Regions from separate parts of the Streptomyces sp. NPDC006326 genome, predicted to be linked through region 2. Evidence: riboswitches for the same ligand, from Rfam matches in the RefSeq annotation. Region 2 holds a riboswitch; the other holds the start of a gene.

Region 1 (4,405 bases), on a different contig from region 2:
GCTGCCAGGGCGAGGTCGGCTCGGCCTGCTCGATGGCGGCCGGCGCCCTGGCCGAGGTCCTCGGCGGCTCCCCGGAGCAGGTGGAGAACGCGGCCGAGATCGGCATGGAGCATAACCTGGGCCTGACCTGCGACCCGGTCGGCGGCCTGGTGCAGATCCCGTGCATCGAGCGCAACGGCATGGCCGCGGTCAAGGCGGTCACGGCGGCCCGGATGGCGATGCGCGGCGACGGCTCCCACAAGGTCTCCCTGGACAAGGTCATCAAGACCATGAAGGAGACGGGCGCCGACATGAAGATCAAGTACAAGGAGACGGCCCGCGGCGGCCTCGCGGTCAACGTCATCGAGTGCTGAGGGGGCGCGGGCGCCCGGCGGGGTTGGGCCGGACGGCGGATTCGGGGAAATCGGGGGCCCCGGAGTGAGGACTTTCGCCGGACGGGGGTAGTCGCGGGTACACCCCCGGATCCATCCTCGCCCGCGCCTGACCCGCGCCCGAAGAGAGGCCCACCCCATGACCGGCACCGAGCACGGCGTCCTCCCCCTCCTGTTGGATGCCGCCCCGGCCCCGCTGCCGATCCTCGGCGCATTCGTCTACCGGCCCGAGCGGCCCTACGAGCTGAGCGTCGACTTCCTCGGGGCCGGTACCCGCCTGGCCCGCTGGGTGTTCGCACGGGACCTGCTGCTCGACGGGGAGGCCTGCGCCACCGGCGACGGGGACGTCCGGGTGTGGCCGGGGTGGGCGGGCAGCGAGCCCCGGGTCTTCCTCTCCTTCAGCAACGGTGTGCACGGCTGCGTCGTCTCCGCCCGGGCCAAGGACGTGCGCATGCTGTGCCGGCGGCTGGTCGAGCTGGTGCCGCGGGGCCGGGAGCAGCGGTACTACGACCTCGACGCCGAACTCGACGCCCTCCTGACCCGCTGAGCGACTTTTTACCGATTTTGCCCGTTTCGGGTGGAACCGGTGGGGTGAGCGGGGATGTCTTTCCCGACGACACTGTCCCCGTCTCTCCCGAACCAGGGGGACGCCATGAACCATCCGCACCGCCGGCGGGTGGTGGCCCTCGCCACCGGAGCCCTGCTCACCGCCGGAACCGCTCTCGCCGCTCCGGCCTCCACCGCGACCGCGACGGCCACGGCCGACGCCCAGCGCACCCCGCTCGTCGTCAACGCCCGCTGGGGCGGGCACTGCACGTACGACCGGATCGTCGTCGACCTGCGGGGGCACGTCCCCCAGGTCGAGGTCACCCGTGTGCCGAAGCTCGTCCAGGACGGGTCCGGCAAGCCCGTACCACTGCCCGGCACGCACTTCCTCCAGATCCGCCTGCACCCCGCCCAGGCGCACGACCGTTCCGGGCAGAGCGTCTACCACGGGCCGAAGCTCGCCCGGATCCGTCTGCCCAAGTTGCAGGGGCTCGCGATGACCGGCGACTTCGAGGGGTACGTCACCTTCGGGGCCGGCTTCCGCGGCAAGCCGGCCTTCCGCTCCTTCACCCTGCACGCGCCCGAGCGGTTCGTGCTGGACGTCGCCCACCGCAACACCTGCGGCTGACCGGCACCGGCGGCCTCAGCGGTGCTCGGGGTTGGGGAAGTCGAAGCGGCAGCCCGCGTCCCACTCGGAACGCTGGTTGCCGTGCGCCGGGATCCCGCCCGAGCGTTTGAGCAGCGCGGCCAGATGCATCAGGTTCCAGGACATGAAGGTCGTGTTCCTGTTGGTGAAGTCGTTCTCGGGTCCGCCCGATCCCGGGTCGAGATAGGAGGGTCCCGGCCCGGCCTCCCCGATCCAGCCGGCGTCGGCCTGCGGCGGGATGGCGTAGCCGAGGTGCTGGAGGCTGTAGAGGACGTTCATGGCGCAGTGCTTCACGCCGTCCTCGTTGCCGGTGATCAGGGCACCGCCGACCCGCCCGTAATAGGCGTACTGCCCCTGCTCGTTCAGGAGCGAGGAGCAGGCGTAGAGCCGCTCGACGACCTGCTTCATGACGGAGCTGTTGTCGCCGAGCCAGATGGGGCCGCACAGCACGAGGATGTCGGCGGCCGTGATCTGGCTGTAGAGCACCGGCCACTGGTCGCTCTCCCAGCCGTGCTCGGTCATGTCCGGCCAGACGCCGGTCGCGATGTCGTGGTCGACGGCGCGGATCAGCGAAGTGCGCGCTCCGGCGGCCTCCATGACGGCCCGGCTGCGGTCGATGAGCCCCTCGGTGTTGCTGGTCTCGGGGGAACGCTTGAGGGTGCAGTTCACGTAGACGGCACTGAGGTCGGAGTAGTCGTAGTCGGCAGCCACGCCCCCAGCCTGTGCACGGCGGGCCGGGGCCGCCACCGGGCCGCACCCGTGCGGGGGACGCCCGGGCCCGAAGTGGAATCCCTTCGTCCTGCAGGCGCGTTTGGGCCGGGTTGTTACCGGTCCGTCCGGACGACTAGGGTCAGCGGGCCTTGGTGTACGGGAAACCGGTGGAAAACCGGTGCGGCCCTCGCCACTGTGAACGGGAAGTCCGGCTCCTCCCCCAGCTGTCACCGGGGGTGCCCCCAGCGGGAAGCCACTGGGCTGCGCGGGAGTCTCCGCTCGGCCCGGGAAGGCGGAGCCCGGGCATCATCACCCGTGAGCCAGGAGACCGGCCGGGGCGCGTTGTCCATCCACGAGGTGCTGGAGAGGTCTCCCACTCATGCATATAGCCGAGGGCTTCCTGCCCCCGCTGCACGCGGTCGCCTGGGGCGCCGCGTCCGCTCCGTTCGTCGTCCACGGCGTACGCGCCCTCACCCGCGAGGTGAAGGCGAACCCGGAGAGCACGCTGCTGCTCGGCGCGTCCGGGGCGTTCACGTTCGTCCTGTCCGCCCTGAAGATCCCGTCGGTGACGGGAAGTTGTTCACACCCCACCGGGACCGGGCTCGGGGCGATCCTGTTCCGGCCGCCGATCATGGCGGTGCTCGGCACGATCACCCTGCTCTTCCAGGCGCTGCTGCTGGCCCACGGCGGTCTGACCACCCTCGGCGCTAACGTCTTCTCCATGGCCGTCGCCGGCCCCTGGGCGGGCTACGGGGTCTACGTGCTGCTGCGGCGCTTCGGCGTCCCCCTGATGGTGACCGTCTTCTTCGGCGCCTTCTTCGCCGACCTGGTCACCTACTGCGTGACCTCCGTGCAGCTGGCCCTGGCCTTCCCGGACCCGGGCAGCGGCTTCCCGGGCGCCCTCCTGAAGTTCGGCGGGATCTTCGCGGTCACGCAGGTCCCGCTGGCCGTCAGCGAGGGGCTGCTCACCGTCCTCGTGATGCGGCTGCTGATGCAGTCCAGCAAGTCGGACCTGGTCCGGCTGGGTGTCGCGAAGCTCACCGGTTCCACCGAGCGGAAGGCGGCCGTCCGATGAGCGGCAAGACGAGCCGGAACGCGAAGATCAACGGCCTGCTGCTGCTCCTGGTGGCCGCGCTCGCCGTCCTGCCGGTCGCCCTGGGCATGGGCGAGGGCAAGGAGGAGCCCTTCGCCGGTGCGGACGCACAGGCGGAGACGGCCATCACCGAGCTCAAGCCGGACTACGAGCCGTGGTTCTCGCCCCTGTACGAGCCTCCCTCCGCCGAGGTCGAGTCGGCGCTGTTCGCCCTGCAGGCCGCGCTGGGTGCGGGCGTGCTCGCGTACTACTTCGGGGTGCGCAAGGGCCGCCGCCAGGGGCTCGCCCAGGCGCAGGCCGCCGCCGGGGCAGAGCCGGCGGAGTCGTAGCCGGTGCTGCCGATCGACGTGGCGGCCCACAGCAGCCGCTGGCGCGGCCGCCATCCGCTGGAGAAGGCCCTGCTCGGGCTCGGGCTGACGGTCACGGCCGTGTGCCTGCCTCCCTGGCCCGGCGGACCGCTGACCGCCGCCGCGACGCTCGCGGTGCTCCTCGGTCCGGCGGGGGTGTCCGGGCGGCAGCTCTGGCGGGCCTTCCGGATTCCGCTGGGCTTCTGCTTCACGGGGGCGGCGCCCCTGCTGCTGGCGGTGGGCGGCCCGGCGGGGCCGCTCGCGCTGGCCCCGGACGGCCCGCGGCATGCCGCCGAGCTGCTGCTGCGCACCTCCGCGGCCTCCCTCGGGGTGCTGCTGTTCGCCTTCACCACCCCGGTCTCGGACGTCCTGCCCCGGCTGGTCCGGGCGGGGGTCCCGGCGCCGGTCGTGGACGTGGCGCTGGTCATGTACCGGATCGGCTTCCTGCTGCTCGACTCCCTGGCCCAGGTCCGGCGCGCCCAGGCGGCCCGGCTGGGGCAGGCGGGGCGGGCGGCGGTGTGGCGCTCGCTGGCCGGGCTCGCCGCGACCTCGTTCGTACGGGCCTTCGACCGCGCGGCCCGGCTCCAGGTGGGCCTGGCCGGGCGGGGCTACGACGGCGCGCTGCGGGTGCTCGTACCCGAGGCGGCCGTGTCCTGGCGGTTCCTGGCGGCGTCCGGTGCCCTGCTGGCCG
Region 2 (4,405 bases):
CGCCCAGGACGTGCAGGCCGTCGCGGATCTGGGCGTCCTTGACCTCGCACAGCCAGCCGTCGACGTGCAGCAGGAAGTCGTCGAAGCCGTCGTCGTCCGGGCGCTCTTCCAGACCCAGGTCGTGGTCGAGCTTCGCGGCCTGGATCAGGGTCCAGATCTGCGCGCGGATCGCGGGCAGCTTCGCCGGGTCCATGGCGCTGATCTGCGCGTACTCGTCCAGGTGCTGTTCGAGGCGGGCGATGTCCCCGTACGACTCCGCGCGCGCCATCGGCGGGACCAGGTGGTCGACCAGGGTCGCGTGCACGCGGCGCTTGGCCTGGGTGCCCTCACCCGGGTCGTTGACCAGGAACGGGTAGACCAGGGGCAGGTCGCCGAGCGCGGCGTCCGGGGCGCAGGCCGCCGACAGGCCCGCGTTCTTGCCCGGCAGCCACTCCAGGTTGCCGTGCTTGCCCAGGTGGATCATCGCGTCGGCGCCGAAACCGCCGTCCTCCGCGCGCGCCTGGATCCAGCGGTACGCGGCCAGGTAGTGGTGCGAGGGCGGCAGGTCCGGGTCGTGGTAGATCGCGATCGGGTTCTCGCCGAAACCGCGCGGCGGCTGGATCAGGATGAGCAGGTTCCCGCGGCGCAGGGCCGCGAGGACGATGTCGCCCTCGGGGTTGGCGGAGCGGTCGACGAACATGTTGCCCGGGGCCTCGCCCCAGTGCTCCTCGACGCTCTCGCGCAGCTCGGCCGGGAGTTCGGCGTACCACCGCTTGTAGTCGGCGGCCGGGATCCGGACCGGGTTGCGGGCCAGCTGCTCCTCGGTCAGCCAGTCCTGGTCGTGGCCGCCGGCCTCGATCAGGGCGCGGATCAGCTCGTCGCCGTCGCCGGAGACCACGCCGGGGATGTCCTCGACGGGACCGAAGTCGTAACCGCCCGCGATGAGGGTGCGCAGCAGTTCCACCGCGCTGGCCGGGGTGTCGAGACCGACCGCGTTGCCGATGCGGGAGTGCTTGGTCGGGTACGCCGACAGCACGAGCGCGAGCTTCTTGTCGCGGCGCTCGATGTGCCGCAGGCGGGCGTGCCGTACGGCGATCCCCGCGACGCGGGCGGCCCGCTCCGGGTCCGCCACGTACGCGGGCAGGCCGTCCTCGTCGAACTCCTTGAAGGAGAACGGGACGGTGATGAGCCGGCCGTCGAACTCGGGTACGGCGACCTGGGTCGCGGCGTCGAGCGGCGACAGGCCCTCGTCGTTCTCCTCCCAGGCGCTGCGCGAACCGGTCAGGCACAGGGCCTGGAGGATCGGCACGCCGAGCGCGGCGAGCGCTCCCGCGTCCCAGGACTCGTCGTCGCCGCCCGCGGAGGCGGTCGCGGGCCTGGTGCCGCCGGCCGCGAGCACGGTGGTGATCACCGCGTCGGCGGACGCCAGCTCGGCCAGCAGCTCCGGTTCCGGGGTGCGCAGGGAGGAGACGTACAGGGGCGCGGGGGTGCCGCCGGCCTCCACGATCGCGTCGCACAGGGCGTGCACGAAGGCGGTGTTGCCGCTCATCTGGTGGGCGCGGTAGTAGAGGACCGCGATCCGCGGGCCGTACGGGCGTACGGGCGTGCGCTCCAGGTGCCCCCAGGTGGGCGCGGCGGCGGGCGGCTCGAAGCCGTGGCCGGTGAGCAGCACGGTGTCGGAGAGGAACCGGGCCAGCTGGTCGAGGTTGGCCGGGCCGCCGTGCGCGAGGTAGGCGTGCGCCTCGGCCGCGATGCCGATCGGGACCGTGGAGGCCTCCATCAGCTGGGCGTCGGGCGCCTGTTCGCCGGTCAGGACGACGACGGGACGGGTCTGCCCGGGGGCGAGGAGGAGGTCGAGGCCGTCCTGCCAGGCGCGCAGGCCGCCCAGGAGGCGTACGACGACCAGGTCGACGCCGTCGAGCAGCCCGGGCAGGTCGTCGAGGGGAAGGCGGGAGGGGTTCGCGAACCGGTACGGGACGGGGCCGTCGGCGGCGGCGCGGGCGCTGAGCAGATCGGTGTCGGACGTCGACAGCAGCAGGATCATGCGGCGGCAGGCCTTCCTCGGGGTTTCCGCGCCCCGGGCAGTGAGGACGACGGGAGTTCCTGACTCACCCGGCGGATGGCTCCGCAGGGTTCACAGTGGCGGGACCGCGCCGGATTCGCACCGGGCTTCCTCCCATGTCGCCGTCCTCGGCGATGACGGGCCAGGTGGCCCGCCGGTGGTCATCTTAGGTGTCCGGGCCACCGGCCGGGAGCAGGGGTCACCGGGGCGCACCCGGGGCGCCCGGAAGCGCGGGTGTGCGCCCCGGGCGGGATTCGGGCAGGTGGGGGCGGAAGGGGCGGGTGGCGACGGCCACAGGTCGGGGTGCGGCAATCGTGGGTATGCTCGCCGCCATGCCGCCCCAGCCCCCCTCCGCCGCATCGCGGGACGAACCCGTCATACGCGACCGCGGCGACGCCTGCCCCGGCGCGCTGCGGCTGCACGCCGCGGACGACGGGTTCCTGGCCCGCATCCGGATCCCGGCCGGCCTGCTCACCGCCGGCCAGGCCTCCCGGCTCGCGCTCGCGGCCGACCGGTTCGGCGACGGGCACCTGGAGCTGACCTCCCGCGGCAACGTCCAGCTGCGCGGGCTGGCGGACCAATGCGGCGCCGAGCTGGCGGCGTTGCTGGACGATGCCGGGCTGCTGCCCGCACCCGGCCACGAGCGGGTCCGCAACATCGTGGCCACCCCCCTGTCCGGACTGGACGGCTCCGGCCGGCCCGACGTACTGCCGTGGGCCGGCGAACTGGACCGGCTGCTGTGCGCGAGCGCCCGGGCCACCGCCCTGTCCGGGCGGTTCCTGTTCGCCTTCGACGACGGCCGCGGGGACGTCGCCGCACTGGGCCCCGACATCACCGTGCTCGCCCGGCCCGGCGGCCGGGCCCTGCTCCGCCTCGGCCGCGCCGCGGACGCGGTGGAACTGTCCTCGGCCGACGCACCCCGGGCGGCGCTGCTCGCCGCCCTCCACTTCCTCGACACCGCCGACGCGGCCGGCACCCGCGCCTGGCGCGTATCCGAACTGCCCCCCGAACGCGCCCTGCGGGCCGAGGAGTTCGTCCTGCGGCTGGCCGCCGCCGGCATTGGGGCGAGTCGTACGGCCGACCCCGCCTGGCCGTACGCCGCCCCTCCCCGCCCCGGGCGGAGCGGCGCCGGCGACCGGGCCGTGCTGTGCGTCCTGCCGCCGCTCGGCCGCCTGACCACCGCTCAGTGGCGGGCGCTGGTCCAGGTCGCGGACCGGGGCGGGCACCGCCTGCGGATCACCCCCTGGCGCAGCATCGTCCTGCCCGACGCCCCGCCCGCCGCCCCGCCCGAACGGCCCGGGGACGGGACCGGCACCGCCCCGGCCCTGCTGGAGGGCGCCGGACTGGTGGTGAGCCCCGGCAGCCCCTGGGAGTCCGTCACCGCCTGCACCGGCAGGCCCGGTTGCGCCAAGTCCCTCGCCGACGTCCGCGCCGACGCGCGGAGCGTGGTGGAGCAGGCCCGCGGTGCCCGCCCCGTGCACTGGTCCGGCTGCGAACGGCGCTGCGGACACCCCCGCGGGACCGCCTGGGTCGACGTGGTCGCCACCCCCTCGGGGTACGACGTGGCCACCGAAGGCAGCGCCGCGCAGCACGGCGTCCCCCTCTCCGCACTTCCCGCGGCCCTCGCGGCCGCACGCCGCACCACCTCCCACGACGCAGCGAAGAAATGAGCGAGTACACAGTGTTCGAGTACGAGAAGGACGGCGCGGCGATCTACCGCCAGTCCTTTGCCACGATCCGCGCCGAGGCGGACCTCTCCGGGCTGCCCGCCTCCGTCGCCCAGGTCGCGGTGCGCATGATTCACGCCTGCGGAATGACCGACCTGCCCCAGGACCTCGGCTACACCCCGGACGTCGTACTGCGGGCACGCGCCGCGCTGCACGCAGGCGCCCCCGTCCTCTGCGATGTGCAGATGGTCGCCAGCGGGGTCACCCGCAAGCGGCTGCCCGCCGACAACGAGGTGATCTGCACCCTCTCCGACCCGGCCGTCCCCGCGCTCGCCGCGAAGATGGGCACCACGCGCAGCGCCGCCGCCCTCGAAGTCTGGCGTGACCGGGGCCTGCTGGAGGGCTCCGTGATCGCCGTCGGCAACGCGCCGACCGCGCTGTTCCGGCTGCTGGAGATGATCGAGGAGGGCGCCCCGCGCCCGGCCGCCGTCATCGGCGTGCCCGTCGGCTTCATCGGCGCCGCCGAGTCCAAGGACGCCCTCGCCGAACACCCCTCCGCCCTCGACCACTTGATCGTACGGGGCCGGCGCGGCGGCAGCGCCATCGCGGCCGCCGCCGTCAACGCGATTGCGAGCGAGGAAGAATGAGCGACACCACCCCGGGCCGCCTGTACGGGGTCGGGCTCGGTCCCGGCGAC

Evidence for each region. A riboswitch is a leader RNA that binds a small molecule or an ion and turns the genes downstream of it on or off. The one in region 2 is predicted to bind cobalamin.
Region 1: another riboswitch for cobalamin. It lies ahead of ABZ128_RS25440 (energy-coupling factor ABC transporter permease); the one in region 2 lies ahead of cobN (cobaltochelatase subunit CobN).

Annotation. Positions count from the first base shown of each region.
Region 1 is NZ_JBEXRC010000037.1:14,936-19,340, forward strand. It holds gene ABZ128_RS25420 (L-serine ammonia-lyase) at 1-353, shown strand, start outside; gene ABZ128_RS25425 (SsgA family sporulation/cell division regulator) at 511-918, shown strand; gene ABZ128_RS25430 (hypothetical protein) at 1,024-1,545, shown strand; gene ABZ128_RS25435 (flavodoxin family protein) at 1,561-2,274, opposite strand; cobalamin riboswitch at 2,375-2,626, shown strand; gene ABZ128_RS25440 (energy-coupling factor ABC transporter permease) at 2,654-3,349, shown strand; gene ABZ128_RS25445 (energy-coupling factor ABC transporter substrate-binding protein) at 3,346-3,696, shown strand; gene cbiQ (cobalt ECF transporter T component CbiQ) at 3,700-4,405, shown strand, end outside.
Region 2 is NZ_JBEXRC010000032.1:51,423-55,827, reverse strand. It holds gene cobN (cobaltochelatase subunit CobN) at 1-2,023, opposite strand, end outside; cobalamin riboswitch at 2,056-2,213, opposite strand; gene cobG (precorrin-3B synthase) at 2,374-3,711, shown strand; gene ABZ128_RS23600 (precorrin-8X methylmutase) at 3,708-4,355, shown strand; gene ABZ128_RS23595 (precorrin-2 C(20)-methyltransferase) at 4,352-4,405, shown strand, end outside.